4 regions of the Erwinia billingiae Eb661 genome follow, and region 1 is predicted to be linked to each of the others. Evidence: riboswitches for the same ligand, from Rfam matches in the RefSeq annotation. Region 1 holds a riboswitch; each other region holds the start of a gene.
The links. Region 1 has a riboswitch for thiamine pyrophosphate ahead of tenA (thiaminase II). Riboswitches for the same ligand answer to the same signal wherever they lie in the genome.
Positions count from the first base shown of each region.

Region 2: it holds a riboswitch for thiamine pyrophosphate, as region 1 does, so the genes downstream of both, thiB (thiamine ABC transporter substrate binding subunit) here and tenA (thiaminase II) in region 1, are expected to answer to the same signal.
Region 3: it holds a riboswitch for thiamine pyrophosphate, as region 1 does, so the genes downstream of both, thiC (phosphomethylpyrimidine synthase ThiC) here and tenA (thiaminase II) in region 1, are expected to answer to the same signal.
Region 4: it holds a riboswitch for thiamine pyrophosphate, as region 1 does, so the genes downstream of both, thiM (hydroxyethylthiazole kinase) here and tenA (thiaminase II) in region 1, are expected to answer to the same signal.

Region 1 covers NC_014306.1:3,047,084-3,054,755, forward strand. The annotation lists gene EBC_RS15315 (FAD-binding oxidoreductase) at 1-22, shown strand, start outside; gene EBC_RS15320 (OprD family porin) at 176-1,450, shown strand; TPP riboswitch at 1,569-1,673, shown strand; gene tenA (thiaminase II) at 1,739-2,434, shown strand; gene EBC_RS15330 (ABC transporter ATP-binding protein) at 2,431-3,180, shown strand; gene EBC_RS15335 (ABC transporter permease) at 3,177-3,944, shown strand; gene EBC_RS15340 (ABC transporter substrate-binding protein) at 3,970-4,905, shown strand; gene EBC_RS15345 (hypothetical protein) at 5,106-5,867, shown strand; gene EBC_RS15350 (TetR/AcrR family transcriptional regulator) at 6,098-6,733, shown strand; gene EBC_RS15355 (D-arabinono-1,4-lactone oxidase) at 6,903-7,672, shown strand, end outside.
Region 2 covers NC_014306.1:841,317-848,988, forward strand. The annotation lists gene EBC_RS05125 (DedA family protein) at 1-112, shown strand, start outside; gene thiQ (thiamine ABC transporter ATP-binding protein ThiQ) at 99-800, opposite strand; gene thiP (thiamine/thiamine pyrophosphate ABC transporter permease ThiP) at 784-2,394, opposite strand; gene thiB (thiamine ABC transporter substrate binding subunit) at 2,370-3,356, opposite strand; TPP riboswitch at 3,398-3,504, opposite strand; gene sgrR (HTH-type transcriptional regulator SgrR) at 3,540-5,201, opposite strand; gene EBC_RS05150 (sugar efflux transporter) at 5,447-6,625, shown strand; gene leuD (3-isopropylmalate dehydratase small subunit) at 6,665-7,270, opposite strand; gene leuC (3-isopropylmalate dehydratase large subunit) at 7,280-7,672, opposite strand, start outside.
Region 3 covers NC_014306.1:311,798-319,469, forward strand. The annotation lists gene EBC_RS02820 (HesA/MoeB/ThiF family protein) at 1-134, opposite strand, end outside; gene thiE (thiamine phosphate synthase) at 124-771, opposite strand; gene thiC (phosphomethylpyrimidine synthase ThiC) at 768-2,702, opposite strand; TPP riboswitch at 2,791-2,891, opposite strand; gene EBC_RS02835 (Rsd/AlgQ family anti-sigma factor) at 3,010-3,516, opposite strand; gene nudC (NAD(+) diphosphatase) at 3,601-4,374, shown strand; gene EBC_RS24670 (bactofilin family protein) at 4,740-5,282, shown strand; gene hemE (uroporphyrinogen decarboxylase) at 5,466-6,533, shown strand; gene nfi (deoxyribonuclease V) at 6,536-7,204, shown strand; gene EBC_RS02860 (YjaG family protein) at 7,270-7,672, shown strand, end outside.
Region 4 covers NC_014306.1:3,312,503-3,320,174, forward strand. The annotation lists gene EBC_RS16560 (FUSC family protein) at 1-1,783, opposite strand, end outside; gene EBC_RS26340 (fructose-bisphosphate aldolase class I, fragment) at 1,936-2,082, opposite strand; partial or broken gene EBC_RS26345 (class I fructose-bisphosphate aldolase) at 2,072-2,230, opposite strand; gene thiD (bifunctional hydroxymethylpyrimidine kinase/phosphomethylpyrimidine kinase) at 2,236-3,036, opposite strand; gene thiM (hydroxyethylthiazole kinase) at 3,033-3,818, opposite strand; TPP riboswitch at 3,854-3,956, opposite strand; gene EBC_RS16575 (potassium transporter Kup) at 4,038-5,915, opposite strand; gene EBC_RS16580 (hypothetical protein) at 6,066-6,311, shown strand; gene EBC_RS16585 (GNAT family N-acetyltransferase) at 6,339-6,761, shown strand; gene apbC (iron-sulfur cluster carrier protein ApbC) at 6,797-7,672, opposite strand, start outside.

The DNA.
Region 1 (7,672 bases):
TCCGCTGTCACTGAATAAATGAAATCAGCATAAAATTAATTACAGTGAGTAAATAAAGCACGTATCTAAAATAACGCGCTCGCCACTGGACGGTTTTACCGGATACCCAAAAACAATTACTCAGCAAATTTTGCTGCGGGCAGATCATTTTCAAATTTTTGACAGGAAGCTATTGATGAAAACAAAGAAGGTCAACTTTGCGCTAAAGTTGGGTGCACTCGTCGTCTCTCAGGCTTTATTAATGGGTCACGCGCTGGCCGCGGCACCGGTTTCGGATTGTGATGCCGGCGTGGCCGATTCACTGACCGAAATGTTTACCTGCGGCTCGGTCCATGGCAGCCTGCGCAGCCTCTATTATTCCACCCACAACGCCTATTTCTCACCGGGCTATTCGCAGGACACCGTCAGCTACGGTGGCAGCGTGAAGTACGCCACGGCGGAATATTATGGCCTGAGCCTCGGCGTCAGCGGCATTTTGCAACGCGGCATCTCGCATAACGATGACCACTTGATCGGTGAACTGGGGCCAAACGAGACCGGCGTCGGCGAAGCCTATCTGAGCTGGCACTATCAGGACTTCCGTATCACCGCCGGTGACCAGCGTATCAATATCCCGTTTATCGGCGACTACGACTGGCGCATCACCCCGATCCTGTTCCGGGGTGTGGACGCCAATTATGGCGACAGCGACAACTTCCTGCACGCCACCAAAATTACCCGCTATAAACCCTGGGGTGACGATCAGTTCCTCGACACCACCGCCTACACCGACGCCGATGGCCGCACCAACGGCATGTGGGGCATCGGCGGCGGACGTGCCCTGAAGCTGGATGATAAAAAGCTGACCGGCCAGCTGTGGTACGAGGAATACAATAACTACACCAAGATGGTTTACGCCGACAGCTTCCTGTCGTGGTCGGAAAATCCGTTGCAGCCCAAAATTGGCGTGCAGTTTATTCGCGGCCTGAGTCAGGGCGATGCGCTGGCCGGCGAAGTAAACAGCACCAGCTACGGCGCGCAGTATGCGATGAATTTTGTACCTTCATTGCGCTGGTCACTGAACTGGGACCATATCGCCGCCAGTGAGAATGCCTATGGCAACGGCGCGCTGGTGACGCCTTATGCCCATAACACCTCGTCCGGCCAGTATTTTGCCCAACCGTTCTTCACCAGTACCCAGGATTTGGGGAGCGGCAACGCCTACTCCACCGATCTGAACTGGACCGCCAACAGCAATATTTCCCTCGGCAGCCGCTACTCGTTTATGGATTTGACCGCCAGCGCCGGCGCGTCCAGCAGCAATCAGTCGGAGTACCTGATTTACGGCACCTACAGCTTTGATGGCGTGCTGAAAGGGCTGAGCCTGACCGACTTTGTCGGCGTGCAAACCACCTCGACCTCTGACAAGAACTTCTGGCAGAACCGCTTAGCGTTAGAATATGATTTCTAAGCCAAAACAGGCTTAGTGGCGCTTAAACAACGGCTTTCGCAAGAAGGCCGTTTTTCATTATGACGCCAACTCGGCTGCCAGCCATCGATTGTAATCAAAAAGTAAATATCGTATAACAAGCCTCTCCGAGGGGTGTCCTTTATGGGCTGAGATGGCGACGTTAGCCGGACCCTTTGAACCTGATCTGGGTCATGCCAGCGAAGGGACGGGTTGGCAATAGCACCACTTTCGATCGTTGCCTGTTCATACCTCTGCACGCCCGGATCTCCACTCACTTTTGGAGGTCCCATGTCTGACAACATGTTTTCCCGTGGTCTTTATGGCCAGCTTCGCCAGCAGGCCGCGGCTGACTGGCAGCACTACGTTAACCACCCTTTTCTTCAGCAGTTGGCCCAGGGCACGCTGCCTGAAAGCGCGTTTCGGCTTTATCTGACCCAGGACTACCTGTTCCTGATCCATTTCGCCCGCGCCTATGCCCTGCTGGTCAGCAAGTTCCGAACCTTGCCAGAAATGCGTGCCGCCACCGCCTCGCTGAACGCCATCGTCGCCGAGCTGCCGCTGCATGTCGGTTACTGCACGCAGTGGGGCATCAGCGAAAGCCAGATGCGCAATGAACAGGAAGCGCCCGAAACCCTCAACTACACCCGCTATGTGCTGGATATCGGCCAGTCCGGCGATGCGCTGGATCTGCTGGCCGCGCTGCTTCCCTGCGTGGCGGGCTATGCCGAAATAGGCCTCGGCTTGCTGCACAATCCCGCCACCGTCACCGAAGGCAATCCCTACCGCTCGTGGATCGCCAACTACGGCGATGAAAACTATCTGGCCAGCGTACAGCGGGCGATTGACCTGCTGGAAACGGTCGGGGTTCAGCGCGGCGCACAGAGCCGTCTGCCGGAGCTTTCAACCATCTTCACCACCGCCACCCGTCTGGAAAGCGCCTTCTGGCAGATGGGCCTGAATGCCAGTTTGAGTAACGTGGTATGAACAGTCATGACATTGCCCGCGGCGTGATCCCGCCGGGGATTCAGGTTCGCGATCTGACCCTGCGCTACGGCGCACGGACGGTGTTTGAGCAGTTGAACATTGATATCCGCGGTGGGCAGTTTGCTGCGATGCTCGGTGCCAGCGGCGTCGGCAAAACCAGTCTGCTGAAGATCATTGCCGGGCTGGCGCAGCCGACGGCAGGCACGGTCACCGGCAGCGACGGTCTGCCGGTTCCGGGACGCGTGGCTTATATGGGGCAGAAAGATCTGCTCTATCCATGGCTAACCGTCCGCGAGAATATCAGCCTCGCCTCACGCCTGCGTGGCGAGAAGCCCGACCGCGAATGGGCTGACGAACTGACGGATCGCGTCGGCTTAAGCGGCTATGGCGACAGCCTGCCTGCCGCGCTGTCCGGCGGCATGCGGCAGCGTGCCGCGCTGGCCCGCACGCTTTATCAGCGTCAGCCGATGGTGCTGATGGATGAGCCCTTTTCAGCGCTGGATGCCATTACCCGCACCAGTATCCAGACGCTGGCCTCAATGTTACTGACCGGCCACACGGTGTTACTGATCACCCACGATCCGCTGGAAGCCTGCCGCCTTAGCCACCAGCTGTTGGTGCTGTCTGCCGCCGGGATTGATGATTCCCATCAGATTGCCGGACTGCCGCCCCGGGCCCCTGACGATCGGCACCTGTTGCAGAGCCAGGGTGAATTACTGCAACAGCTGACCCGGGCGGCAGGATGATATCCGCAAAAGAATCGGCCTTTGGCCGCTGGCGGCGTGGCCTGACGGTATTTATCGGCCTGATTGCCGTCTGGTGGGCAATCACCCGCAGCGGCGTTCCTGCCTTCCTGCTGCCCACGCCGATGTCGGTTGCCGACGTCCTGTGGACCAGTCGCGCGTATCTGGCGGCGCACACGCTGGTGACCGCGGCAGAAATCGTCAGCGGGCTGGTCGCCGGCGTGTTGCTCGGCGCCATCCTTGCACTGTGCATGATGTTCTCTCCCCGCTTACAGCGCTGGCTGATGCCGCTGGTGTTGACCAGCCAGGCCATACCGGTCTTTGCGCTGGCACCCTTGCTGGTGCTGTGGTTCGGCTTCGGCATCAGCGCCAAGGTGGCGATGGCGGTGCTGGTGATTTTCTTCCCGGTCACCTCGGCTTTCTTCGACGGGTTGCGCCGGGTCAATAACGATTTTCTCGACCTCGCCCGCACCATGGGCGCGTCCCGCTGGGCGTTATTACGCCATGTGCGGCTGATGGCGGCGCTGCCCGCGTTTGGCTCCGGGCTGAGGATGGCGGCTGCAGTGGCGCCGATTGGTGCCATTATCGGCGAATGGGTCGGCGCAGGAGAAGGTCTGGGCTACGTGATGCTGAACGCCAATGCGCGGATGCAAACCGAACTCTGCTTTGCGGCACTTTTTATTCTGGTGCTGATGACCCTGCTGCTGTGGCTGGCAGTGGACAGTGCACTGCGTCGCCTGATCCGCTGGGCACCGGAAAATGACTGATCGATACCTCACTCAAGGGAAACACATGTTTAAGAAAACTCTCTGCGGCCTGCTGCTGACTGCCGCCTGTGCCCACGCCGCCTGTGCCAACGACAAGCTGACGCTGGTGCTGGACTGGTATATCAACCCCGATCACGCGCCGATCATGGTCGCGGAACAGATTGGCGCGTTTAAGGAACAGGGGCTGGAGGTGAAGATTGTGCCGCCTTCCGATCCGGCATTGCCGCCACGGCTGGTGGCAGCCAAACAGGCCGACCTGGCGATCACCTATCAGCCACAGCTGCATTTCTTTGCCGATCAGGGCTTACCGCTGATGCGCGTCGGCACGCTGATCAACTCGCCGTTAAATACGGTGATTACGCTGGATAAAAGCATCACCTCGCCGGCCGGGCTGAAAGGCAAAAAAATTGGCTACTCGGTCAGCGGGATTGAACAGGCGACGCTGGGCACCATGCTGAACCATGAAAAGGTCAGTCTGGATCAGGTGAAGATGGTCAACGTCAATTTCCAGCTCAACAGCGCGCTGATGGCGGGCCAGGTCGATGCGGTGATAGGCGGCTATCGCAATATCGAAGCGCTGGAGCTGAAGCAGCACGGTCAGTATCCGCAGGTATTCAACGTTGAGGACTACGGCGTTCCGGCCTATGACGAGCTGATTATCGTGGCGAATCGCGATGAGGTGAACGCGCCGAAAATCAAAAAATTCCTGATTGCGCTGAAGAAAGGCAGCGACTACCTGCATGCCCATCCGCAGGAGAGTTGGGATGCGTTCGCCAGTGCGCACCCGGACCTTAATAATGCCTTAAACAAAGCCGCGTGGATGAAAACCCTGCCGATGTTTGCCCGCGATCCGGCCCATCTGGACAGAGCCCGTTATGACGCTTACGAACGGTTCCTTTTTGACCATAAGCTGATCAAAAAAATAACGACGGTTAACAATTACGCGATGGAATTACGTTAAGAAATCGTAAAGCCCGCCAGTCGATGCTGGCGGGCGAACAGATGTTACAGGCCATTTCAAGCTGCTGATTACCCTCGGCTATCTGGCATTATCCTGAAAAGCTTTTCCCCCAGGCTTTCTTAGCAAGAACTTATGCCATACTGGAACCTACTGTACAGGTTCTCTGATGCCTGTCCCCCCTCCGACCCCGGGTAAACTCCATGAGCAACTTCCTCAGTCCTGCCGCCGCCTACCTTAATCGCCGCAACGAATTGCTGGCGCAGCGTTCTGTGGTGGAGTCGCCCGTGGTGATTCAGACGATCAATAAGGCGTTGTTAGCCAGCGAGATCGCCATGGCTACCTTCCACGATTTGGAAGCGTTAAAAACCCTGCAACTGCGTAAAGCCAGGCTGATTGACTGGCATGAAGCTGAGAGTCAGCAAGAGCTGCAAAACTTCGAGCTGGCCAGCAATGCGCTGACGCTGGCGGACGATGACAATGAGCAGGCATTCCTGAGCTATCAGCGTGATTTTGCCTTAATGGCCGCCTCATTCTCCTGGCAGCATGCCAGCCTGCAGATCGTGCAGAATGAACTGTTCGCCACTACCTTCAACCTGTGGCTGGAGACGCTGGAAGAGCTGTTTGCGTTACCGGACAGAAAGTTGCTGTTTACCCGCATCAGCAAAATTCTGGCGTTCTCAATCGGTAAAATCCCGGTGCTGGGCGAGGCGATAGACGTTTACCGTATGCTGGTGTCGGTGATGTCCGCCAGTCTGGAAAAAGCCAAAAGCAGCGATGCGTATTTCTCGACGCTTGAAAGCTACACCGAGGCCGCCAACATTTGCAGTCGGGGCATTTTGATTTTCTGCTTCACCACCGAAGCGGTGCTGCGCGGGCGGCCTCTGCCGAACGAGGCGCAGCTGAATGAGAAAATCAAAGGTCATTACGCCAGCGTGATAGACGGAACGCATCCTTATTTTTGACTCACTTTGCCGCGAACAGCGTCCTGAACATGTTCGTGGCAACCCAATCCCCCACCCTTACCCTTCCCTTGTACAGGGTTGAATCTCCGTCAGATGATTCCATACCTTATTATTGACCAACAGGATCACACCGCCCGCCCTGCTCACGAGGCCTTAGGCTTTCTGTGGTAATATGGTGGATGTAAACCCTGTCAGGGTCCTCTTACAGACGACGGATTTAACGAGTTGCTATGTCAGTCACAGCCAAAAGAAAAAACGACCCGGAAGGGTTGAAGAAACGCATCCTTGCCGGTGCGCTTGCCACTTTTGCCGAATTCGGCCTGCAGGGCGCCCGCATGGAACAGATTGCTGAACATGCCCAGACCACCAAACGGATGGTGGTGTACCACTTCAGCAACAAAGAGAACCTGTACGTGGAAGTTTTGGAGCAGGTGTATCAGGAAATTCGCCAGCATGAAACCGGCCTCAATCTGGCTGAAATGCCGCCGGTGATTGCCATGGCGCGCCTCGCCGAAGCCAGCTTTGACTATCACATCACCCACCCGGATTTTATGCGCTTAGTCTGCACCGAAAATCTGATGCGCGGGCGCTATATCAGCCAGTCGGAGCGCATCAAAACGCTGAACCAGAGTGCCCTCGACGTGCTGGAAGATATTCTGGCGCGCGGTAAAGCGGCAGGTGTGTTCGACAGCAAAGCGGACACGGTCGACGTTCACCGTCTGATCAGCAGCATCTGTACGCATAACGTGTCGAACCGCTACACCTTCAACACGCTGTTTGGCGGCGGCGAGAGCGAACAGCAGAGCATCTCGCGTAATCGTCAGCTGGTGGTTGATGCCACCCTGCGCTATCTGCGTCCGATTTGATCGGCAATCTGTACAACGAAAAACATTCTGTACAACTTTTCACGCCCCGGAACCTGTCGTTCTGGGGCTTTTCAGCTATGCTTACCGGTAATGTACGGCGCCTCGAAAGCTTATTCCTGCGCTTTTCCCCCTTACTGATTTGTTATTGTCCTTATGAAAGGAGTAGTCGATGACGAGCGAAAATCGCGGATATCCCCTTCGCAACCCCCATCCTGCCGCTGATGGCAAAGTATGGAACTGGGCCCAAAACTCCACGCTGGGCGATAAAAACGCGGTGTGCGCACCGGAGTCCGAGTCCGAATTGCAGCAGCTGGTTGCTGCCAGCCGGGGTAAAATCCGCGTAATGGGCAGCAAAATGTCGCCCGGCCGGATGCTCAAGCTGGTGGAGCAAGGCGATACGCTGGTAGACCTCAGCAAGCTGCGCGGCTTGATTGCGATCACCGATGACAGTGCCACCTTTGCCGGCGGTACGCCGCTGCACGAGGTTTACGAGATCCTGTCCGGCATTGGCAGAATGCTGCCGGCTTCCCCTGGCGTGATTGCCTCGCAGTCCCTTGCCGGTGCTCTGTCGACCGGCACCCATGGCCAGGGATTGCAGCAAAGTTCGATTGCCGATGAGGCGCTGAGCATCCGTCTGGTGCTGGCCGACGGCAGCATTGCCGAGTATGACCGCGACCATAAGTGGTTCCCGGCGGTGCAACTGGGGTTAGGCTCGTTAGGCGTGCTGACTCAGGTGACATTACGCACCACGCCTTCTGTGGTTTACACCTGTTTCAAAAATGCGGTCAGTGCCGACACGCTGGAAGAGGATCTGCTCGACTGGAACCACAACTATGCGCTGAGCAAAGCCTGGTGGTTCCCGAACGAGAACCAGGTTCACGTGTGGGCTGCACGAGAAGCGAATGCAGAAGAGATCGCGCTTTATCAGGATAACAACGA
Region 2 (7,672 bases), 2.2 Mb from region 1:
GCTGGCGCCGCTGGTGATTGTTATTGCCGTGGCCAGCTTTGTCGCCCTGCAATTCCATCCGATGATGCCGATATTCCGCCATCTGTTGTCAGAAGTCTTTATCGGACATTAATGCCCAGCACGGCGGCTTCAGCCACGTCACCATTGAGCAGCACGTCGGTGCTGCCGTCCCAGTAAACCCGTCCGTCGACAATCAGTATGCTGCGTGGCGCTATCCGCGCGGCATCCTCAATACTGTGCGACACCATCAGTAGCGTGATCTTCCTCTCCTGACAGACCTCATTGACCAGCTGCAGCATCTCTTTGCGCAGGGCCGGATCCAAGGCAGAGAACGGCTCATCCAGCAGCAGCAACGGTTGCTGACGCACCAGACATCGCGCCAGCGCCGCCCGCTGCCGTTGCCCACCGGAAAGTTGCGAAGGCAAACGGTCCAGCAAGGTGTCCAGACCGACTCTTCGCGCGATGTCCTGCAACGCCTGCTTCTGCTGAGGATCCAGCTTCAGCCCGGGATGCAGGCCAAGGCCGATGTTCTGAGCTACCGTCAGATGCGGGAACAGGTTATTCTCCTGGAACAGCATGGAAACCGGTCGCTTCGCCGGTGGCGTGTGGCTGTGATCTTCGCCATTCAGCAGCAAGCTGCCGCTATTTACCGCAAGAAACCCCGCGACCAGGCTCAGCAGGGTGCTTTTCCCCGCGCCGCTCGGGCCGAGGATCGCCAGCCTTTCTCCCGCCTGCATGCTCAGTGAAAAGCGCATCGGCAGATGGTTATAGAGGTAGGTCAGATTAGTTAACGTCAGCATGGCGTCCCGGCAGTTTTTCAATCAGGGTGAACAGAAGGAAGCAGAGCAGTAAAAGCAGCAGCGCAGTGACCGCGCCATCTTCGCTACGGTAGGAGCCAATCTGTTGATAAAGATAAAACGGCAGCGTGCGGAAATTTTCATTACCAAACAGCGCCACCACGCCAAAATCGCCAATCGACAGCACGCAGGCAAACGCCAGCGCCTGCGCAAGAGGGCGCTTTAACGCGCGCAGTTCGATCAGTTTGACGCGATTCCAGCCGTGAATATCCAGCGACAAACAGAGCCGGTTATAGCGTTCGGCAATGTCTCGCAGAGGGTTTTCCAGCACCTTCATGGCGTAAGGAATGGCCATCAGCGCATTGGTGAAAATTACGATGCCGTCGGCAGCGTCCGGCAGGCCCACGGTGGCATTCAGCAGCAGAAAGAAGCCGGTCGCCAGCACGATGCCGGGCATGGCCAGAATCAACATGCCGCTCAGTTCCAGCGACTGGCCGAGCCAGACGCGCTGACGCAGGCGCAATTCCCGGCTGCTCCACAGCAGCATCACCGTCAGGATCACACACAGCACCCCCGCGCCAAGCGCGATACGTATTGAGGTGAAGGTGGCCTGCCACAGCGCCGGTTGGCGTAATACTGCGGGCAGCCCCTGATTCAGGCCATCCACGATCACCGCCAGCAGCGGCGGCAGTAATAAAAGCAGCGCGGCGAAGATTAACAGCGCATCCCACACTTTGGCGCGCCCGCTGTCTTCAGGATTTCGCCAGCCGTTGATGCTTGCCGTGCCCGACGGAATCGCTTTGCTGAGCCACTGACTTAACATCACCAATCCCAGACAGCAGACCATCTGAATCATCGCCAGCAGGGCGGCACGGCCCGGATCGTAATCAAAGTTCAGCGCCTGAAATATCGCCAGCTCGATGGTGGTGGCTTTTGGTCCGCCGCCGAACGACAGGACGGTTGCGAAGCTGGCAAAACAGAGCATAAAAATCAGCGCGCCGGCAGGCAGAATTTGCCGCCGCAACCAGGGCCATTCGACCACCACGAAATGGTTCCAGCCGCGTAATCCCAGCTGAGCGGCCAGCTGGCGCTGCTCACCGGGGATCTGTTCCAGCGCCTGCAGCAGCAGACGCGCGGCTAACGGCAAATTAAAGAACACATGCGCCAGCAAAATGCCCTGCAAGCCATAGGGCGTGAAGGTATAGGGAATGCCCAGCAACGTGCAGAGATCGGCCAGCCAGCCCGTACGGCCATAGACGCTGAGGATGCCAAACACCGCCACTAACACCGGCAATACCAGCGTCATCGCGCAGAGTCTTAACAGCGTGTCCCGGCCGGGGAAGCGGCGTCGGTAAAGTGCGCGGGCCAGCGGGATCGCCGGCCCAACCGCCAGTACCGCGGAAAGAAAGGCCTGCCAGAAGGAGAAGCGCAGGACGTGCCAGAGATAGTCATCCTGCCAGAGATCCCGCCAGTGGATCGCCGGCGCACTCAGCCATAGCGCGCTGAATGCGGTCAGGGCCACGGCGACCAGCAGCGTCGCCGCCAGCGCACCGGGCACTAACGGGCCAGCACTCAGCGGCTGACGGCGCGTTGCCATGCACTGATCCATTGGCTACGTTGGCTGGCGACTTCCTGTGACGTGTATTGCAGCGAGTTGGACGGAACGGTCAGGGTATCGAAACCGGCAGGCAGGGTGCTTTTCACCACCGGATACATCCAGTTGCCGGTTGGGATACTGTCCTGGAACGGTTTATCCAGCATAAATTTCATGAATTTCTGCGCCAGCTCCGGCTGTTTGCTGCTTTTCAGCTGGCCGGCCACTTCTACCTGCAGGTAGTGACCTTCGCTGAAATTGGCGGCGGCATACTGCGATTTCTTCTCTTCAATCAGGTGGTAAGCCGGAGATGTGGTGTAGCTCAGCACCATATCGCCTTCACCCTTGAGGAACAGCCCGTAAGCTTCGCTCCAGCCTTTGGTAACGGTGACGGTTTTCTTCGCCAGCTTCTGCCAGGCTTCCGGTGCCTTATCGCCGAACACTTTCTGCATCCACAACAGCAGGCCGAGGCCCGGGGTGCTGGTGCGGGGATCTTCATAAATAATCTTCAACGGTTTGTCGCTGTTGACCAACTCTTTCAGGCTGGTGGGCGGATTTTGCAGCTTGGTTTTATCGTACACAAAGGCGAACCAGCCGTAGTCATACGGCACAAAGGTCTTATCGTTCCAGCCACCCGGAACGGTGACCTTGCTGGTATCCACCTGGCCTGGTGCGAACAGGCCGGTTTTCTCCGCCGCATCCAGCAGATTGTTATCGAGGCCCAGCACCACATCGGCCTTGCTGTTTTTACCTTCCATCCGCAGACGGTTAAGCAGCGAGACGCCGTCTTCCAGCGCCACGTATTTCAGCTCGCAGCCGCAGTCCGCTTCAAACGCCTTTTTGATGGCAGGACCCGGTCCCCAGTCAGCGGAAAAAGAGTCGTAGGTATAAACAGTCAGGACGGGTTTAGCCGCGAAGGCCGGGAAGGTGCCGAGGATCAGTAAAGGCAGAACTTTTTTTAACACTTTGCGTTCCTTGAAAGTTAGGGGTCGCAAAGGATCTGAGCAATCTGGAGAGTCTCAAATCCCTACGCCGGCATTATCCGGATCAGGTTCGACGGGTTTGTCTCAGCGCTGGCAGTGAAACACCGCGAACGCACCCCGTTGAGAACGGCCTATTCTAGTGATTTCCGCTGGGTAACGAAAGCATCATGCGTCGTCAGGGGCGAACCAGGCGGATTTAAAATCAAACCAGCCCAGCATATTCATTCTGACCCCGCGCATGCTGCGTTGACCTTCCAGCAGCAGCCAGTGATGGAACAGCGGATGCAGCGTCCAGGTGTTGATCAACTGCTTGCCCCAGTCGGCCAGCGGCAGCTTCTGTTCGCGCCAGCGTTGCGCATCCTTTTCCCAGTCCAGCGTGACGCAATGATGCACCAGCGGGATTTCGTACAGCAGCGCAAACACCGAAAATTCCAGCGGCAGGGTGAAGTTGGCGCTGCCGAGCCAGATATCGCTCTCGGCTTCGCCGCGGTGCCAGATGTCATAATCGACCTGTTGGGTGATCAACTCCACGCCCTGTTCGGCGAGGATCGGCCGTAACGCATTGGCGATGCCCTGATGCTCGACGTGATCGTTATACCAGGTCAGCGTCAGGGTGGTCAGCCCGTCGGGCTTCTGGCTGGCAGCCATATCGCGGCGATGATGCCAGCGCGGCAGCAGGCCATAAGCCGGAAACCAGTAGCGTTGATAGCCAATACCGGCATGATTCAGCAGGGCGATCGGGTTGAACAGCGTGCTGACCCAGCGACGGATGTGTTCATCGCGACCCTGTTCGGATCGCTGATCAAACAGCAGGAAGTAGCAGCCTTCTTCCAGACGGCTCTCTTCAGACTTTTCTTCCAGCCCTTTGCCTTCCAGCTTAACCCCGGCATAAACCAGCTCATCACTGATTTCCGGCAACACCCAGATATTCACTTCATCAATCAGCGCGCGGTAACCAAAATAGTCATCAAACGCCTGGATCCTCAGTTGGGTGGTCTGATTGCGCACCACCGCATAAGGGCCAGTGCCTATCGGCTGACGGGCGAAGTCCGTGAGGAAGGGCCACTCTTTCGGCAGGATCATGGTGCTGACGCTGCCCAGCAGCCAGGGCAGCCAGTTGTCGGGCTGATGCAGATGAATATCCAGCGTCCAGGGCGCCGAGGACTCGATGCGATCGAAATGGGCATAAAGGCGTTGGGGCTTCAGTCGCTCAAGGGTGCTGATAATGTCGGCCATCTCCAGCTCACGGCCATGATGAAAGTGGATCGCCGGGCGCAGATAAAACCGCCAGTGCAGCGGAGAAAGCTGCTGCCAGTGGTGGGCAATATCGGCTTCGATTTCCCCATTTTCCTCATTTATCCGCGTCAGGCTGCTAAAAATCTGACGGGCAAGGTGGGTTTCAGAACGACGCAGCGGCGTACCGGGTAACAGATTCAGTAACGAGCGATAGTACATCACCCGCAGGATATGTTTCCCCTGGCGGAAACTGCGGCCAAGATGAGAGATCAGCATCTGTCTGACCGTGTTTTTATCGCCCACCAGCTGCACCAGCTGGTCGATGCGATCGTTCTCCAGCAACTCTTCCGCCCGCTGCTGTTGCAATGCCAGTCCGGTGTAATGGAAGCTGAGCTTCGAACGTTTTCCGCGCCCGGCTTCAGCCTGCCAGTTCAGCCAGCCCTGTTCCTGCATCGCGTTCAGCAGATTGCGCATATGCCGGCGGGAGCAGCTCAGTTGTACCGCCAGATCGTTGAGCGTGGTCTCCTGCGGCTGGCCTTCGCAGCACTGCCACAGGCGGATAAACTGTTGTTGTAAGCGGGCAGAAGACATAAAAGAGGAACCCTTATCAGAAAGCAGTCTGTTTTTTCTTCCTTATATTAGGACGATAATGCCCGCAGATGAAAGAGCGGGAGACATTCTTCGAATGCGCTCTGACATTGATGATTCTGAGTATGGTGCCTTTCACCAGCCAGCCGGGTTAATACCTTGCTGGCTTTTTTCGCTGCTCCATGTTTTCTTCTATGCTTGCTGTTTGTCGACTCACCTCTGTGGCGACTTTTTTTGAAGGATCAGCTATGAAATCGCTCCTCACGCGCCGTCGCCGTATCAATCCTGTTTACGTCGCCTTTATGGCCGTGTCGTTTATGGTGGGCGTGGCGGGTGCGCTTCAGGCTCCGACGCTTAGCCTGTTTTTGACCCGTGAAGTGGCCGTTCGTCCGTTCTGGGTCGGGCTGTTTTACACCATCAATGCGATAGCCGGCATTGCGGTGAGCATTTTGCTGGCAAAGCGCTCGGACAACCGGGGCGATCGCCGCATGCTGATCCTGTTTTGCTGCGTGATGGCGATTGGCAACGCGCTGATCTTTGCCTTCAACCGTGACTATCTGACGCTGATTACCTTTGGCGTGCTGCTCTCCGCTCTGGCCAGCGTGTCGATGCCGCAAATCTTTGCCCTTGCCCGCGAATATGCTGATAGCTCCGCCCGAGAGGTGGTGATGTTCAGCTCGGTGATGCGTGCCCAACTGTCACTGGCCTGGGTAGTCGGGCCGCCGTTGTCCTTTGCGCTGGCGCTGAATTACGGCTTCACCACCATGTTTTTGATTGCCGCCGGACTGTTTGTGGTCTGTGTGGCGCTGATCTGGTTTGCGCTGCCGTCGGTGCCGCGCGTGGAACAACCGCCTGAAGTGGTGATCACCCAAATCAGCGCGTGGAAGAATAAAGATGTGCGGCTGCTGTTTATGGCTTCATTGCTGATGTGGACCTGCAACACCATGTATATCATCGATATGCCGCTGTATATCAGCAGCGTGTTGGGGTTGCCGGATAAGCTGGCTGGATTGCTGATGGGCGTGGCGGCCGGGCTGGAAATCCCGGCGATGCTGCTGGCGGGCCATTATGTGAAGCGCTTCGGCAAACGCAAAATGATGCTGTTTGCGGTGGCGTCCGGGGCGATATTCTATCTGGGGCTGGTGGTGTTCCACGACAAAGCGGCGTTGATGGCGTTGCAGATCTTTAATGCCATCTTTATCGGTATTGTCGCCGGGATCGGCATGCTCTATTTCCAGGATCTGATGCCGGGAAGGCCCGGTGCGGCGACCACATTATTTACCAACAGTATTTCGACGGGGGTGATTCTGGCGGGCGTGATTCAGGGCGCGCTGGCGGAAACCTTTGGCCATTATTCGGTTTACTGGGCGGCGTTGGTACTGTCGATTGGGGCGCTGGTGATGTCGGCCAAAGTGAAGGATGTCTGAGGGACGTTCGGGCGGAAGTGCTTCCGCCCGTGAGGGTCACTAACGCAGAAAGGCCGGCTGGGTTTTCTCATACGCCGTAATATCGGCGTCATGTTGTAGCGTCAGGCCAATGTTATCCAGCCCGTTGATCAGGCAGTGTCGGCGGAAGCTGTCGATGCTGAACGCGTAGTGCTTACCATCGGCGATGACCTCCTGCTTTTCCAGATCGACGGTGATTTCCACGCCCGGCTGTGCGGCAACCAGCTGGAACAGCGTGTCTACCTCTTCCTCGCTCAACGACACCAGCAGCAGCTGATTGTTAAACGAATTATTGGCAAAGATATCGGCAAAATCGCTGCCGACAATCGCCTGAATACCGTAGTCAGTCAGTGCCCAGGGCGCATGCTCACGGGAGGAGCCGCAGCCAAAGTTTTCCCGCGTCAGCATAATGCTGGCACCACGAAACGCGGGCTTGTTCAACACGAAATCCGGGTTGGGGATCTGGCCTTCGGCATCGCTGTAACGCCAGTCGTAAAACAGGTTGCGGCCAAAACCGGTGCGCGTCACCATCTGCAGAAATTGCTTCGGGATAATCGCATCGGTATCGACGTTTGCCGCATCCATCGGCACCACGATGCCGGTATGTTGGGTAAATTTCTTCGCCATACAGCCTCTTTAAATCAGTTCGCGGATATCAGCAAAATGGCCTGCTACCGCCGCAGCCGCAGCCATCGCCGGGCTCAGCAGGTGCGTGCGGCCACCGCGGCCCTGACGACCTTCGAAGTTACGGTTGCTGGTGGAGGCGCAACGCTCACCGGGATTCAGACGGTCGTTATTCATTGCCAGACACATTGAGCAGCCTGGTAAGCGCCATTCAAAACCGGCATCAAGGAAGATTTTGTCCAGACCTTCCTCTTCCGCCTGCGCTTTGACCGGACCGGATCCCGGCACAACATAGGCCTGAACGCCTGGCGCAATCTTGTGGCCTTTCACCACCGATGCCGCCGCCCGCAAATCCTCAATACGTGAGTTGGTGCAGGAGCCGATAAAGACTTTGTCGATCTTCAC
Region 3 (7,672 bases), 2.4 Mb from region 1:
GCCGCAGGTGAACCCAATCCGCCGAGGCCGATAATCAGTACGCTGCCTGCCTGCAATTTCTGCTGGCCATCGAGGCCAAACTCCTCCAGCAGGAGCTGACGGCTGTAGCGTAAAAAGTCGTTGTCACTGAACATGGGCTTCGTCCCCGTTTCCAGCCAGATCGAGCAGCTGCGCGGTAGCTGCCTGCCAGTCAGGCGCCAGCGTGATGGCGCTGACCACCGCAATGCTTCCCACGCCGGTTGCCAAGACCTGCGGTGCCCGTTCCAGACTGATGCCGCCAATCGCCACCGTGGAAATCCCTTTCAGGCGGGAAATATGGCGCTGCAACTCCTGCAATCCCTGCGGCGAAGAGGGCATATTTTTGGTCTGGGTCGGAAAGACGTGCCCGAGGGCGATATAGGACGGCTTCTCAGCCAGAGCCCGATCGAGCTCGGCATCGTCATGGGTTGAAAGCCCCAGCCGTAATCCGGCGCGATGGATCGCATCCAGATCGGCGACATCCAAATCTTCCTGGCCCAGATGCACGCCATAGGCCTGATATTTAATCGCCAGCTGCCAGTAGTCATTGATAAACAGGCGTGCCTGATAACGCTTGCCCAGTTCGATAGCCGCCGCGATATCGTTTTCGACCGCCGCTTCAGGCAGATCCTTGATTCGTAACTGAATCGTACGCACGCCCGCTTCAAGCAGGCGCGCGATCCATGCCACCGTTTCCACGACCGGATAGAGTCCAAGCTGGGCCGACGTTGGCGGGAAGGCTGAGCGGCTCATGCTTTTTCCTCCTGCGACAGCGCATCGGCGGGGTGATAAAGTTCCCCGCCGCGGGTACGGAAAGCCTCTGACATTTCGGCCATACCAACCTCAATCGGTTTGGCTTCCGCCTCCTGTCTGGCGGCATAGTCCCGCACTTCCTGAGTAATTTTCATCGAACAGAATTTCGGGCCGCACATTGAACAGAAGTGGGCGACCTTGCCCGATTCCTGCGGCAGCGTTTCATCGTGATAGGCGCGCGCGGTATGAGGATCGAGTGCCAGATTAAACTGATCTTCCCAGCGGAATTCGAAGCGGGCTTTGGACATGGCGTTATCGCGGATCTGCGCGCCGGGATGCCCTTTTGCCAGGTCGGCGGCATGCGCGGCAATCTTGTAGGTAATCAGACCCTGCTTAACATCTTCCTTGTTGGGCAAGCCCAGATGCTCTTTCGGCGTGACGTAACAGAGCATTGCGCAGCCAAACCAGCCAATCATCGCCGCGCCAATACCGGAGGTGAAATGGTCGTAGCCAGGCGCGATATCGGTGGTTAGCGGGCCGAGCGTATAGAACGGCGCTTCGTGGCAGTGATTGAGTTGCTCGGTCATATTGCGGCGGATCATCTGCATCGGCACATGTCCTGGTCCTTCGATCATCACCTGCACGTCATACTCCCAGGCAATTTTGGTCAGCTCGCCCAGCGTATGCAGCTCGGCAAACTGCGCTTCATCGTTGGCATCCTGAATCGATCCTGGACGAAGTCCGTCGCCCAGCGACAGCGAAACGTCGTAGGCGGCGCACAGCTCGCAGATCTCGCGGAAGTGTTCGTAGAGGAAGCTCTCTTTGTGGTGAGACAGGCACCACTTGGCCATGATCGATCCCCCCCGGGAGACGATCCCCGTCAGGCGTTTTGCGGTCATCGGCACATAGCGCAGCAACACACCGGCATGGATGGTGAAGTAATCGACGCCCTGTTCAGCCTGTTCCAGCAAGGTATCGCGGAACACTTCCCAGTTGAGATCCTCTGCCAAACCGTTCACTTTTTCCAGCGCCTGATAAATGGGAACCGTACCAATCGGAACGGGACTGTTACGCAGGATCCATTCGCGCGTCTCATGAATATTGCGCCCGGTAGAAAGGTCCATCACCGTATCGGCGCCCCAGCGGGCGGACCACACCAGCTTCTCCACTTCCTCTTCAATCGACGAGCTGACCGCGGAGTTACCGATATTGGCGTTAATCTTCACCAGGAAATTGCGGCCGATAATCATCGGTTCGGATTCAGGATGGTTAATATTTGCAGGGATGATGGCGCGGCCGGCCGCCACTTCCTGCCGGACGAACTCTGCCGTGATATTTTCCGGCAGGCTGGCACCAAAGCTGTTGCCGGGATGCTGTTGCAACAGCACGTCACCCCGAATACGTTCGCGGCCCATATCTTCACGCAGGGCGATAAATTCCATCTCTGGCGTAATCACGCCCAGCCGCGCGTAATGCATTTGCGTCACGCAGCGGCCAGCCAGTGCCTTGCGTGGGCGGGGAAGATGGTCAAAACGCAAATGATCGAGGCCTTCATCCGCCAGGCGCTGTTGGGTGTACACCGAACTGAGCTGCTCAATGTGCTGAGTATCACCACGCTGTTCAATCCAGTCATTGCGTAGCCTGGCAAGTCCGCGATGCACATCAATTTTTGCGTCCGGATCGCCATAAGGTCCGGCCGTGTCATACACCGGTACCGGTTCGTTATCTTCAAACTGCGGATTGTCTTTGCTGCCACCGACCATCGTCGGACTGAGCTGGATTTCACGCATCGGCACGCGAATATCCTCGCGCGAACCGTTCAGCCAGATGCGTTTAGAATTGGGGAAAGCGGTGCCCTGAAGGGAGTCGATAAACTGCTGGGCTTCTGCGCGCTGTTCGCGGCGGGTCGGTCTTTTATCACGGGTAGACATAGCTCGTTCCTGAAAAAAGGGAATTTGCTTGCCTGGAGTTCGGAGGAGTAAGCGCAGGGTGTGAAAATGGTCGGATCCACACCGTCACTGAAGATTTACTCTTGTTCCCTTCGCAGGTACTAACCTGATCAGGTTCCGCGGATCCCGAATTAACGGTCTCAGCCCCTAAGGGCACTCCGACAAGAAGAATTTTGCTGGCAGACAGCACCAGCAAAACAATCGTGGCAGGACTGGCCTCGCCACATAGTGCCCTTTCAGCATAAAGGGGCTTTTTTGAAACTACAAGGGGTTTACAATCTGATAACGTTTACGCCGGACGGGCAAGCGCACTCTCATTAGCTGCCTCAGGCTTATCCGCCGTTTTTTCCAGCGCCAGCTGAATAAAGCGGTCTTCAAGCGTGAAACGCGCTTCCAGCGCTTCGCCCACTGTGGACAAAGCATTCTGGAATTCGAGACAGTTATCGTGATCGATGGCCTTCTCGAGATGGGTATCATACACCTGCATGATCATCTCGGTGTTTGCCTGCAGGGAAGGGTAGATCAGCGCGGCTTTAGCCAACTGTTCGCTGCCTTCCATCTCCTGAATAAAGCGTTGATAAACGGTGAAATGCCCGGTGGAAAGGTAATCCACCAATCCCTGACAGAAGCTGTCCAGCGCGTTTTCATCGAGCGTAGTGAGCGATTCCTTGTTAGGCTTGATGCCAACCAGACGATAATAGGCAATCAACAACTGCCTGCGGGAGCGTAGACAAAAGTCTACCAGGTCGCTACATCCGCCGACGCGCGCGGTCAGAACTTCTAACTGGTTAAGCATGAGTGACTCCATGAGTGTAATTATTACTATTTCGCCCCAATCCAGTAATTCAGAAAGTCTGTAAAGCTGAGGATGAGCAATTTTATGCAACGTGAGATTTCAAGCGTAGACGTTGGCTGGTGGGTTGTCAGTCATGAACATAAACTTTGGTTACCGAAAGGTCAATTACCGTTCGGTAGCGCGCAAGAATTAAGCCTGACAGGATCGAACGGATCACAAATCGGCGAGTGGCAGGGCGATCCCGTCTGGCTGATCTGTGAGAACCGTCAAGAGGGCATGGGATCCTTGCGTCAGATCCTCGATCTGGACGTGGGCCTGTTCCAGCTGGCGGGTAAAGGGATCCAGCTGGCGGAGTTCTATCGCTCGCATAAGTGGTGCGGCTACTGCGGCCATGAAATGCACCACAGCAAAACCGAACTTGCCTGCCTCTGCCGCCATTGTCGACAGCGCTATTACCCGCAAATCGCGCCCTGCATCATTGTGGCGATCCGCCGTGGGGAAGAGATCCTGCTGGCCCAGCATACCAAACACCGTAACGGCATCTATACGGTGCTGGCCGGTTTTGTTGAAGTCGGCGAAACGCTGGAACAAACCGTCGCGCGTGAAGTGATGGAAGAGAGCGGGCTGAAGGTGAAAAACTTGCGTTACGTCTCCTCTCAACCCTGGCCGTTCCCCCAGTCGTTGATGATGGCTTTTATGGCCGATTACGACAGCGGCGAGATTGTTATCGATCCCAAAGAGCTACTGGATGCGGGTTGGTATCGCTTTGATGCCTTACCGCAGCTTCCTCCTCCAGGAACGGTCGCCCGTCGCCTGATTGAGGATACCGTGGTGCTTTGCCGCGAAGAGGCTGAGTAAGTACCCAGGCCGGCAAATTCACCCTTTGCCGGCTTTTGCTGAACCCGCTCGGGTGTTTAATCATCGTATTTCATTTTTTTAAATAAACTACTGTGCTTAATCGTGCAGCATCACGTATTTTATTGTTCTGATTTTGTCTGCCAGACTGCATTAATATTAATGTCATGTTAATAACATCAGGGAATGATGCCATGGAAAGGTTCAGGAAAGAACATTACTTATGGGGCCTGTGGCTCTTATGGATTTTTTCTCTTTGTTGTTACCTCTTCCCGCAATATAAATTCTTTGATTGTTGCCTGAGGGTGACGATCGGCTGTTATTTAATATTCGTTTTATTAACTCTCGCTAAAAGGATGGATCCCAATATGTTTAACTTCAATAAGAAAGAAACAGACTCGCCAGTGAACGGCTCAGTCGATACCGCCTCGCTGCTGGCACCGAAGGCCGCGCTGGAGCTGGCTGATGAGAGCGCGACGGCGAAAGAAACCCGTATTTCATCAGGCAGTAAATTAACGGGTGAAATAATTAATGAAGCTAATATTTCGATAAATGGTCAGATCGTTGGCGATATTGTCAGTAAGAAAACGGTACAGATCGGTCAAGAGGGGAAAGTGAATGGCAAGGTATCTTCTTTGAAAGTTGTCGTAAATGGTTCGCTAAAAGGATGCTGTTACGCGAAGTCAGTCACGATTCTTTCCCGTGGCCGAATTGAAGGGGATGTTTATGCCGAGGATTTCTCTATTGAGAAAGGCGGCGTATTTATTGGCAATTCTCATGTGCTTGATGAAAACAGGCTGCCAGATAAAGCCTCGACCGCGGCGAGGACAAAGCCAGAAATATCTGAGTTAATGCCGCCAGCGCCGGGAAAAAATATCAATAAAGAGCGGGGTGATAAAGCCGCTAAATAAGGGTTTGATATGCGCATTAAGCCACCCAACCGGGCGCGAGGTTCACCGCCCGGTGGGTGAGCCCATTCTGTCTTCCGCTCTCAGCCGCCCGGCGATCGCTCAATTTTTGTGACGCTGTGGCAGCGCCATTTCCAATAAATGTTACACTACGCGCATGCATGTGTGCTTAGAGAGCTTTTAAAAATGAGTGAACTGAAGAACGATCGTTATTTGCGCGCCCTGTTGCGCCAGCCGGTAGATGTAACGCCAGTGTGGATGATGCGCCAGGCCGGGCGTTATTTGCCTGAGTACAAAGCGACTCGCGCGGTAGCCGGTGATTTTATGTCGCTGTGCAAAAATGCCGAACTGGCGTGTGAAGTGACGCTGCAACCGCTGCGTCGCTATAACCTGGACGCGGCGATCCTGTTCTCCGATATCCTGACCATTCCAGATGCGATGGGCTTAGGCCTCTATTTTGAAACGGGTGAGGGTCCGCGTTTCTCTTCACCGGTCACCTGTCGTGCAGACGTTGAAAAGCTGCCAATCCCCGATCCTGAACAAGAACTGGGTTATGTGATGAATGCCGTGCGCACCATCCGTAAGAATCTGAACGGTGAGGTTCCGCTGATTGGTTTCACCGGCAGCCCGTGGACGTTGGCGACCTATATGGTGGAAGGCGGCAGCAGCAAGGCCTTCACCAAACTGAAAAAGATGATGTATGCCGAGCCGGCCACCCTGCATCTGATGCTGGATAAGCTGGCTGACAGCGTCACCCTGTACCTCAATGCGCAAATCCGCGCCGGTGCGCAGTCGGTGATGATCTTTGATACCTGGGGCGGCGTGTTGACGGGTCGTGACTACCTTGAGTTCTCCCTTCACTACATGCACAAAATCATTGATGGCCTGCAGCGTGAAAACGACGGACGTCGCGTACCGGTTACTATGTTCACCAAGGGTGGCGGACAGTGGCTGGAAGCCATGGCGGCGACCGGCTGTGATGCGCTGGGGCTGGACTGGACGACCGATATTGGCGATGCACGCCGCCGTGTAGGCGATAAGGTCGCGCTGCAGGGCAATATGGATCCTTCCATGCTGTATGCCGCGCCTGCCCGTATCGAGCAGGAAGTAGCAACTATCCTTGCAGGCTACGGTAATGGCAGCGGTCACGTGTTCAATCTGGGTCACGGCATCCATCAGGATGTGCCGCCAGAGCACGCAGGCGTGTTTGTCGAGGCAGTCCACACGTTGTCTCGCCCATACCATCAGGACTAAGCATGGATATTCAGGCATTAAAACAGGAACAGCTTGCGCGTGCCGCTGAGGTGATACGTGAAGATGATTTTGAGGTAATGCCGCCCCGTTACATTGGCGGTGCCGATGTCGGGTTTGAGCAGGGCGGTGAGATAACCCGCGCCGCCCTGGTTATTCTGGAATATCCTTCGCTCCAGTTAGTGGAGCATCGTGTTGCGCGCATCGCCACCACCATGCCCTATATCCCCGGTTATCTCTCCTTCCGTGAATATCCCGCGTTGGTGGCCGCCTGGCAGCAGCTGGAGCATCGCCCTGACCTGTTAATGGTCGATGGGCAGGGCATTGCCCATCCGCGTCGCCTGGGCGTTGCCAGCCACTTTGGCCTGCTGGTGGATGTGCCGACGCTGGGCGTAGCAAAAAGTCGGCTGTGTGGCACCTTCGAACCGCTCGCCGATGAGCCGGGCGCCAGCCAGCCATTAATGGACAAAGGCGAGCAGATCGGTTTTGTCCTGCGCAGTAAAATCCGCTGTAATCCGCTTTTTATCTCGCCTGGCCATCGCATGAGCCCGGCTACCGCATTGAGCCTGGTGGAGAGCTGCCTGAAAGGTTATCGCCTGCCTGAACCCACGCGCTGGGCAGATGCCGTCGCTTCCCAACGGCCCGCTTTCCTGCGCTGGCAACAGAGGGGTTAACGGTGTGAGCCGTCACCTTTTCGGTTACACTGCAGGCCGCGCACTTATCTTTAAGAGATCCGAACATGTTACGTAATCCCATTCATCTGCGGCTTGAGAAACTGGAAAGCTGGCAGCACGTTACTTTTATGGCCTGCCTGTGTGAACGCATGTACCCCAACTACTGGGCGTTTTGCCAGCAGACAGGCTTTGGCGACAGTCAGATTTACCGCCGTATTCTCGATTTGATTTGGGAAACGCTGGTGATTAAAGACGCCAAAGTGAATTTTGACTCGCAGCTGGAAAAGTTTGAAGAAGCGATCCCGGCCGCAGAGGATTACGATCTGTACGGCGTCTACCCGGCTATCGATGCCTGCGTGGCATTAAGCGAATTACTGCATTCGCGTCTGAGCGGTGAAACTCTGGCGCATGCCATTGCGGTAAGTGAAGCGTCGATCACCAGCGTCGCGATGCTGGAAATGACCCAGG
Region 4 (7,672 bases), 270 kb from region 1:
CATAGCAGTTCACCCCAAGCCAGATTTCGGTAATCAGATTGCCCCCCAGCGCCACGCCGGGCGAAGGATCGATGCGGTTACGCGGCAGGATGACGTTGATTTTATCGATCATGCTGGCGACATACTGCTGACGCGACAGCAGCGAAGAAGCGTTGATTTTGATTTCGCCGGTGAACTGCAGCAGCTCCTTAATCCCTTTACGCAACACGCGTCTGGCAGACCAGGCCGGCCTTCTGTTACGGATAATGGCCGTGACCAGCACCGCCAGTAAAATGCCCACCACGGTTGAGATCGAGGCATTAAGGATCGACAGCAGGTCGGGCTGCAAATCGTGCGTCATGCCGATAAAACCGGGGATCTGGGTGGCGATAATCAGCCCGATAAAGTTGGTCGACGGATTGGCGATGACCAGTCCCAGCGCCAGCAGTCCCGGCGCCAGACAGATAATCAGTGATTCAAAGGTTACGGTCATCGGGATCAGCAGCCCGACGTACAGCACGCTGATCACAATGGCGATCAATACCCCTTTCAGAAACACCTTCATCGAAGCGATTGGGCTGTCCATCGCCGCGAAGAACGAACAGACAACCGCGGCTATCATCGGCGTTGACGCGCCATCTTTCCAGCCGGTGCCAATCCAGAAAATACAGCCGATCATCGTGGCAGTGAACGCGGTGAAGGCCGATAACAGGATCAGCCCTTTATCGCGATGCTTCCTGATCAGCTTAAGCCTGCCGCGCTTTTTCTCCGGCGACAGCTGGCTAACGCGCTCGCGGGCGTTGAAATAGGAATCGGCAATGCGGATAAAATTCAGCAGCCTTTCCAGTAACCCAATCAGCAACAAACCTTCTTCCGCGTTCATTTCACCGCGGCCATACAACGCTTTGATCCGCTCCTGCGAGGCAGTGATGTCTGCCTCAATCGACTGCGCCTGGCCGCTTTGTTCCGGGCTGTTCAGCCAGACAAGGAAGTGACTGAACGACTCGGCGACAAAGTCCGGGAAGGTGATGCCCTGCTCCGCCAGCAGGCTCAGGCGCTTCTCAATCGCGGTCAGCGTTGGGATCAGATAGGAAAGATGTTGATACTGCGCGCTGACCAGACGGATGAGCTTGCGCGCGGAGTCCCCTTCATACACGCAATGGGTGATCAGGGTTTCAACCGCCACCGGATAGTTCGCCATCTGCACCAGGATTTGGTCCCTTTCGGGCGAGCTCTCTTTCGATTCAATGGTCAGCAGTTCGGTGCAGACGTTCTTTGCAGTGTCGAACCAGTTACTGACGCTGTTTTCCAACAGATTGCGCATCCGTACCGGGAAAACCAGCATATGCACCAGGCTGCTGCAGATAATCGCCACGGTAATTTCTTCGATACGGGAAATCACTGTATAGGTGATCGACAGCGGCGTGGTGACATCGGCAAAGCCCATGATCGCCGCGCTGTAGCCTGCCAGCATAAACACGTAGCTCTTCGGCGTGCGGTCATGCAGCGACAGATACAGGCAGCAGGCAACCCACAGCGAAACGCAGAGGCTGAACAGCATCGGATGGGTAACGGTTATCGGGTAGATCAGAAAGATAAAGATCCCGCCCAGCACGGTGCCAAGAAAGCGGAACAAGGCTTTCGACAGGGTGGAGGCAGAATACAGCTGTGAAATCACGTAAACCGAGACCATGGCCCAGGCCGGTTTATCCAGGTTCAGTTTCAGCGCGATATATAAGGCGATAAAGGCGGCAATGCAGGTTTTGACGGCAAATAACCACGCATTTTTAGATAACCACTTCATTATTTACTTCACGGCTCACGTCAGACTAAAGCGCTATTTTAGCGATTTTCAGGCAAGAGTGGAGAGGCTTAAGCATCGATAGTTTGTAACAAAATAATCACATAGGGTGAAAGATAAGGGGCTAATCATTGTCAACCCCTTATCGTTAGCGATTAAGCAATGGTGACGTCTTTCGCCAGATAGACATCCTGCACCGAATTGATCAGCGCCACGCCATCCTTCATCGATTTCTTAAAGGCTTTACGGCCCAAAATCAGCCCCATACCGCCCGCACGCTTGTTGATCACCGCGGTGCGCATAACGGCGCGACACCGAGGCCAGCACGCCATAAGTGGAGGCCACGCAGTTACAGCCCGACTCGATGGCCAGCTCGACGATCTTCTTTGGATCGAAATAGAGTGGATTGGCAGCAAATGACGCGCCCGCCAAGTGCTCGACGCCCTGATCGTCCGCTACCACCAGCGATGAAAATGGTGCACCGGGCCGATGCCCTTGCCGACTTCCAGCGAATCGGCCTGCTCCAGCGCGCCCTGTAACCAGCCCTTGGCGTCCTGCACCGTCGACACCCAGTTATCATGCCGGGGTCGCAGCGCGGCCAGCGCAGCGGAAAGCGTACAGCCGGTGCCATGGGTATGCTTTGTTGGCACGCGCGGCGCGGTAAAACGCTGCTCCAGCTGGCGGCTGAACAGCCAGTCCGGGCTTTCGGCATCGCTCAGATGTCCGCCTTTCATCAGCACCGCCTGGCAACCCAGCGCTAACAGCGCCCTTCCCTGTCGCCGCATCTCATCTTCGTTAGTGGCAACCGGACACTCCAGCAGCGCCGCCGCTTCCGGCAGATTTGGCGTGATCAGTGAAACGTGCGGCAACAGGCACTCACGCAGCGTGGCAACCGCCGTCGGCGAAAGCAGCGGATCGCCACTTTTCGCCAGCATCACCGTATCCAGCACAATCCACGGCACGGACGAGGCCTTCAGTCCTTCAGCCACCACCTTGACGATATCGCTGCTGGCTAACATGCCGATTTTTACGCTGTCGATGCGCACGTCGCTCAGCACGGAATGTAATTGTGCCGCGACAAAGTCGGGCTCAATGCGGTAAACCGACTGCACGCCACAGGTATTCTGCGCCACCAGCGCGGTGATCACGGTGGTGCCATAGGCACCCAGCGCCGAGAAGGTTTTCAGATCGGCCTGAATGCCCGCGCCACCGCTGGGATCGGTTCCGGCAATGCTCAGTGCGTTGATGCGCTTCATCCCTGAACCTCCAGAGTGAACAGCTCGTCGAGGAACAGCGCAACAAAACTGCCGGGACCCGCTGCCGCCATCGCCGCGCGTTCGCCTGCCAGGCTCATTATCCGGCAGGCGCTGGCAACGTGCGTTAACCGGTCGCCAGGCAGCGCGGCAAATCCGGCCACCACCGCCGACAACGCGCAGCCGGTGCCGACCACGCGGGTCATCAACGGCGAACCGCCAGCCACAGCCAGCACCCGTTGGCCATCGGTGACGTAATCCGTTTCCCCGGTGACCGCAACGATGGCGCCGGTGGTGCTGGCCAGCAGACGAGCGGCGTCCAGCGCCAGCGCCGAGTCATGCAGGCTGTCGACGCCGCGCCCGGAGGTTGCCTGGCGCGCCAGCGCCATGATTTCCGAGGCGTTGCCGCGAATAGCCGCAGGACGGTGTTCCAGCAGCTGCTGACAGAATTCAGTGCGGAAGGTCAATGCGCCGACGGCAACCGGATCCAGCGTCCAGGCACGCTGCGCCTTTCCGGCCGCGTGCACAGCGGCCAGCATCGCTGTACTGCGGGAATGGGTGAGCGTGCCGACGTTGACCAGCACGGCATCGGCAATGGCGCTGAACTGCGCGGCTTCGTCGGGATCAATCACCATCGCCGGCGATGCGCCCAGCGCCAGCAACACGTTGGCAGTAAAAGTCTGCACCACATCGTTGGTCAGGCAGTGAATTAACGGCGATTTTTCACGGAAGAGGTGGAGCGACGCCACGGCATCCGCCGCGACAAAGGTATGAGGTTGGTTCATGGTACAACTCCCAACCGGCGATCAAGAAGGCGATGCGGTCAGGCATCTGACTTCCCTCCGCTGGCATTATCCAGTTCAGGTTCGACGGGTTTTTCTCAGCCCTTTCTTTGGAAAGAAACGGCACCCCGAGTCATTTACTACGTGCTTTCAGCCGCCAGATTACGGGATGGCGCTTTTCTTTACCATCCCCCAGGCGTTAATCAGATCAACATTCCACCGCTACACCGGGATGCGGCGACCGATCTCCACCACACGGTCACTGGGCAGGTAGTAGTAGTCGGTCACATGCATGCCGTTGCGCGCCATCCAGCTGAAAATCACGCGCTGCCAGGCCGGCAGGCCGCCGCTACCTTCGCGTGGGATGATGTTTTCATGGCCCAGATAATAGGTGACATCCTCGGTATCCAGCTCGCAGTTATCCAGTTGCGGATAGCGTAACAGCGCAGGGATATTCGGCCGCTCCATAAAGCCATACACCGCCAGCGCGTGCCAGAAGCCCGGCGCAAGCTGGGTGACGGTTAAGCGCTCGTCGGCATTGATGCGCGGAACGTTGTCGATAGCGATCGTTAGCGACAGCACGTGCCCATGCAATGAGCCGTTTCGCTTCACCTGCCACTGCATCACCGGCGGCGTGCCCTCTTTCTCCCGCGTCAGAAACACCGCCGTGCCCGGCACTCTGGGTATGGCTTTTTCTTCCAGCATTGCCAGGAAGTCGTCCACCGAAATAAATTTTTCGTGCACCGCCCTGCTCGCCGCTTCCACGCCGCGGTGCCAGAGCAACATCACACCGTACACGACCAGCGCCAGGATCAGCGGCATATAGCCCCCCTCGAACACCTTACTCATATTGGCGACCAGGAAGCACAGGTCGATGACAAAGAACACACCGGCAATCAGCAGGCTGGTGAGCCGGTTCCAGCGCCACACCTCATGCATCGCAACATATAACAGCCCGGAGGTCATGATCATCGTCAGCGACACGGCGATGCCATAGGCTGCTGCCAGCTTGTCGGAAGATTTGAAGAACACCGCGAGGAAGATGGTCACCACCATCAGCAACCAGTTAATCGCCCCGATATAGATTTGCCCGTAGCTCTCTTCGGTAGTCTGTTTAACCCGCAGCCTCGGCAGCCAGCCTAGCTGAATTGCCTGACGGGTCATGGAAAACGCACCGCTGATAATCGCCTGACTGGCAATGATGGTGGCGAGCGTGGCGAGGATCACCAGCGGGATTTGCAATACCGGCGGGCAAAGCCGGAAGAAAATATTTTGCGTTACGTCAGCACCTGAAAGCAGTAACGCTGCCTGTCCGGCGTAGTTGAGCAGCAAGCTGGGAAAGACGATAGCAAACCAGGCCAGCCAAATCGGCTTTTTGCCAAAATGGCCCATATCGGCATACAGCGCTTCCGCACCGGTGACGCAAAGGAATACGCCGCCGAGCACCAGAAAGCTGACGATGCCGTTGGAGAAGAGAAAGTCGATACCGTACATCGGGTTGAGCGCCACCAGCACCGCAGGATGCTGCACAATCCCCCAGATGCCCAGGCCGGCGATAACCGCGAACCACAGCGCCATAATCGGACCAAAGACTTTGCCAATCTTCGCCGTGCCCAGCGGTTGAATGGCAAACAGCGCCAGCAGGATCACCACCGCGCCAGGCAGGATCCAGGGTTGTGATTCCGGCAGGATAATGGTCAGCCCTTCAAGGGCAGAGAGTACCGAGATCGCTGGCGTGATCGCACCGTCGCCATAGATCAGCGCCGCACCGAAAAGCCCGGCAAACAGCACCAGCGGTCGCCGTTTATCCTTGCGTACTAATAGCGACATCAGCGCCAGAATGCCGCCTTCGCCATGGTTGTCGATGCGCATCGCAAACAGGGCATACTTTACCGAGGTGATCATCACCATGGTCCAGAACAGCAGCGACAGCAGCCCGAGGATCACCTCCGGCGTGGGTCCTTCGCCCGACAAAGAGAGCACGGTTTTTAAGGTATACAGCGGGCTGGTGCCGATATCGCCAAATACCACCCCCAGCGCGCCGGCGGCAAGTACCGGCAGGCTAAGCGTATTTTCTTGTGTGTCCTGACTGGCGGTCATTGCGCCTTCCTTATGAAACCCCAATCTCTTTACACTGGCCTGGAGATGGGAAAGCGTCAACTTCGCCCAAGGACTCTTTTGGCTAACGGCCAACAATACGCTACTCTTGGGCATCATCCCGTCCTGAGCCGAGACAATACGCAACGCATTATGACCAGACCGCTTAATGAACAGTACGGCATCAGCGTGGCAGCGCTGAAGATGCTGCAATACCTGAAACAGATTTCACGCGGGGATCGGGGGTTTTCTATCCTCGACACCACGCTTAACCACCGTTGCAACGTGACGCCACCGGATAATTTTAAGGTGCTTGATGAGCTGTTTGAGGCCGGAAAAATTGACTACGACTATCGCGGCACCGGGCTTGATGGCGAACGGCATGTCAAGCCGGTCTGATAATCCCCGCGCGCGCCGGAGCCAGTCGTGAACGTTCGTCCCTTTACTGAGGCCGACCGCCCTTTCCTGCGCACGCTGTTTCTTGCGTCGCGCAAGGCAAACTGGCACTGGCTGGATGGCAGTGACTGGGCGCTGGAAGATTTTGATCGGGTCACGCTGGGCGAGCGCATCCTGGTGGCGGAAGACAACGGTCACCGCCTCGGATTTGCGGCGGTGTTACCTAACGATAATTTTCTGCACAGCCTGTTTATCGACCCCGACTGGCAGGGAAAGCACGTGGGCAGCCTGTTGCTGACCGCCGTGCAGGCGGCGTTCACCTCCACCGGCGCGTTGAAATGCATGAAGGCCAATCATCATGCGGTGGCCTTTTATCAACGGCATGGCTGGACGATAATTTCTGACGGCGAGAGTGAACACGGTGAGTACTGGCTGATGCATTTTGTGCGCTGAACGCTCTCCCGGCGATGAAACCGGGAGAAGGTGACTCAGACCGCGCGGAAGGCGATATCGGCAGGGATCACTTCCCCTTGCCAGTAAAGCTGGGCAGCCACCGCACCGGCCAGTTGGCGATACATCGCCGTAAACTCACTATCCGGACGACGCACCACCGTTGGCTGTCCATCATCCAGATCCTCACGCAACGTAATGTGCAGCGGCAGCTGGGCCAGCAGGCGCGTATGGTATTGCTCTGCTAATTTCTCCGCCCCGCCGCTGCCAAAAATAGCCTCGTGGTGACCGCAGTTGCTGCAAATATGCATACTCATATTCTCAACGATACCTAATACCGGGACGTTAACCTTCTCAAACATCACGATACCTTTTCGGGCATCCACCAGCGCGATGTCCTGTGGCGTGGTCACCACCACCGCACCGGTCACCGGCACATTCTGCGCCAGCGTCAGCTGAATATCACCGGTACCCGGCGGCATATCCAGCACCAGATAGTCGAGGTCCGGCCACATCGTTTCGTTCAGCAGTTGCATCAGCGCTTTGCTGGCCATCGGCCCACGCCAGACCATGGCGTTATCGTCCGTCACCAGATAACCAATCGAGTTGGTTGCCAGGCCGTGCGCCATAATCGGCGCCATATGCGTGCCGTCTGGCGAGGTTGGGCGTTCATCACGGGTGCCGAGCATGTCGGGGATCGAAGGACCGTAAATATCGGCATCCAGCAGCCCGACTTTGGCTCCTTCAGCGGCCAATGCCAGCGCCATATTGACGGCGGTGCTGGATTTTCCCACGCCACCTTTGCCCGAGCTGACGGCAATAATGTTCTTCACGCCGGTGGCACCGGGATGATTTTTCACTCTTTTCAGCGTGGCGATGTCGTGCGTCAGGCGCCAGCTGATAGCGGTGGCGCT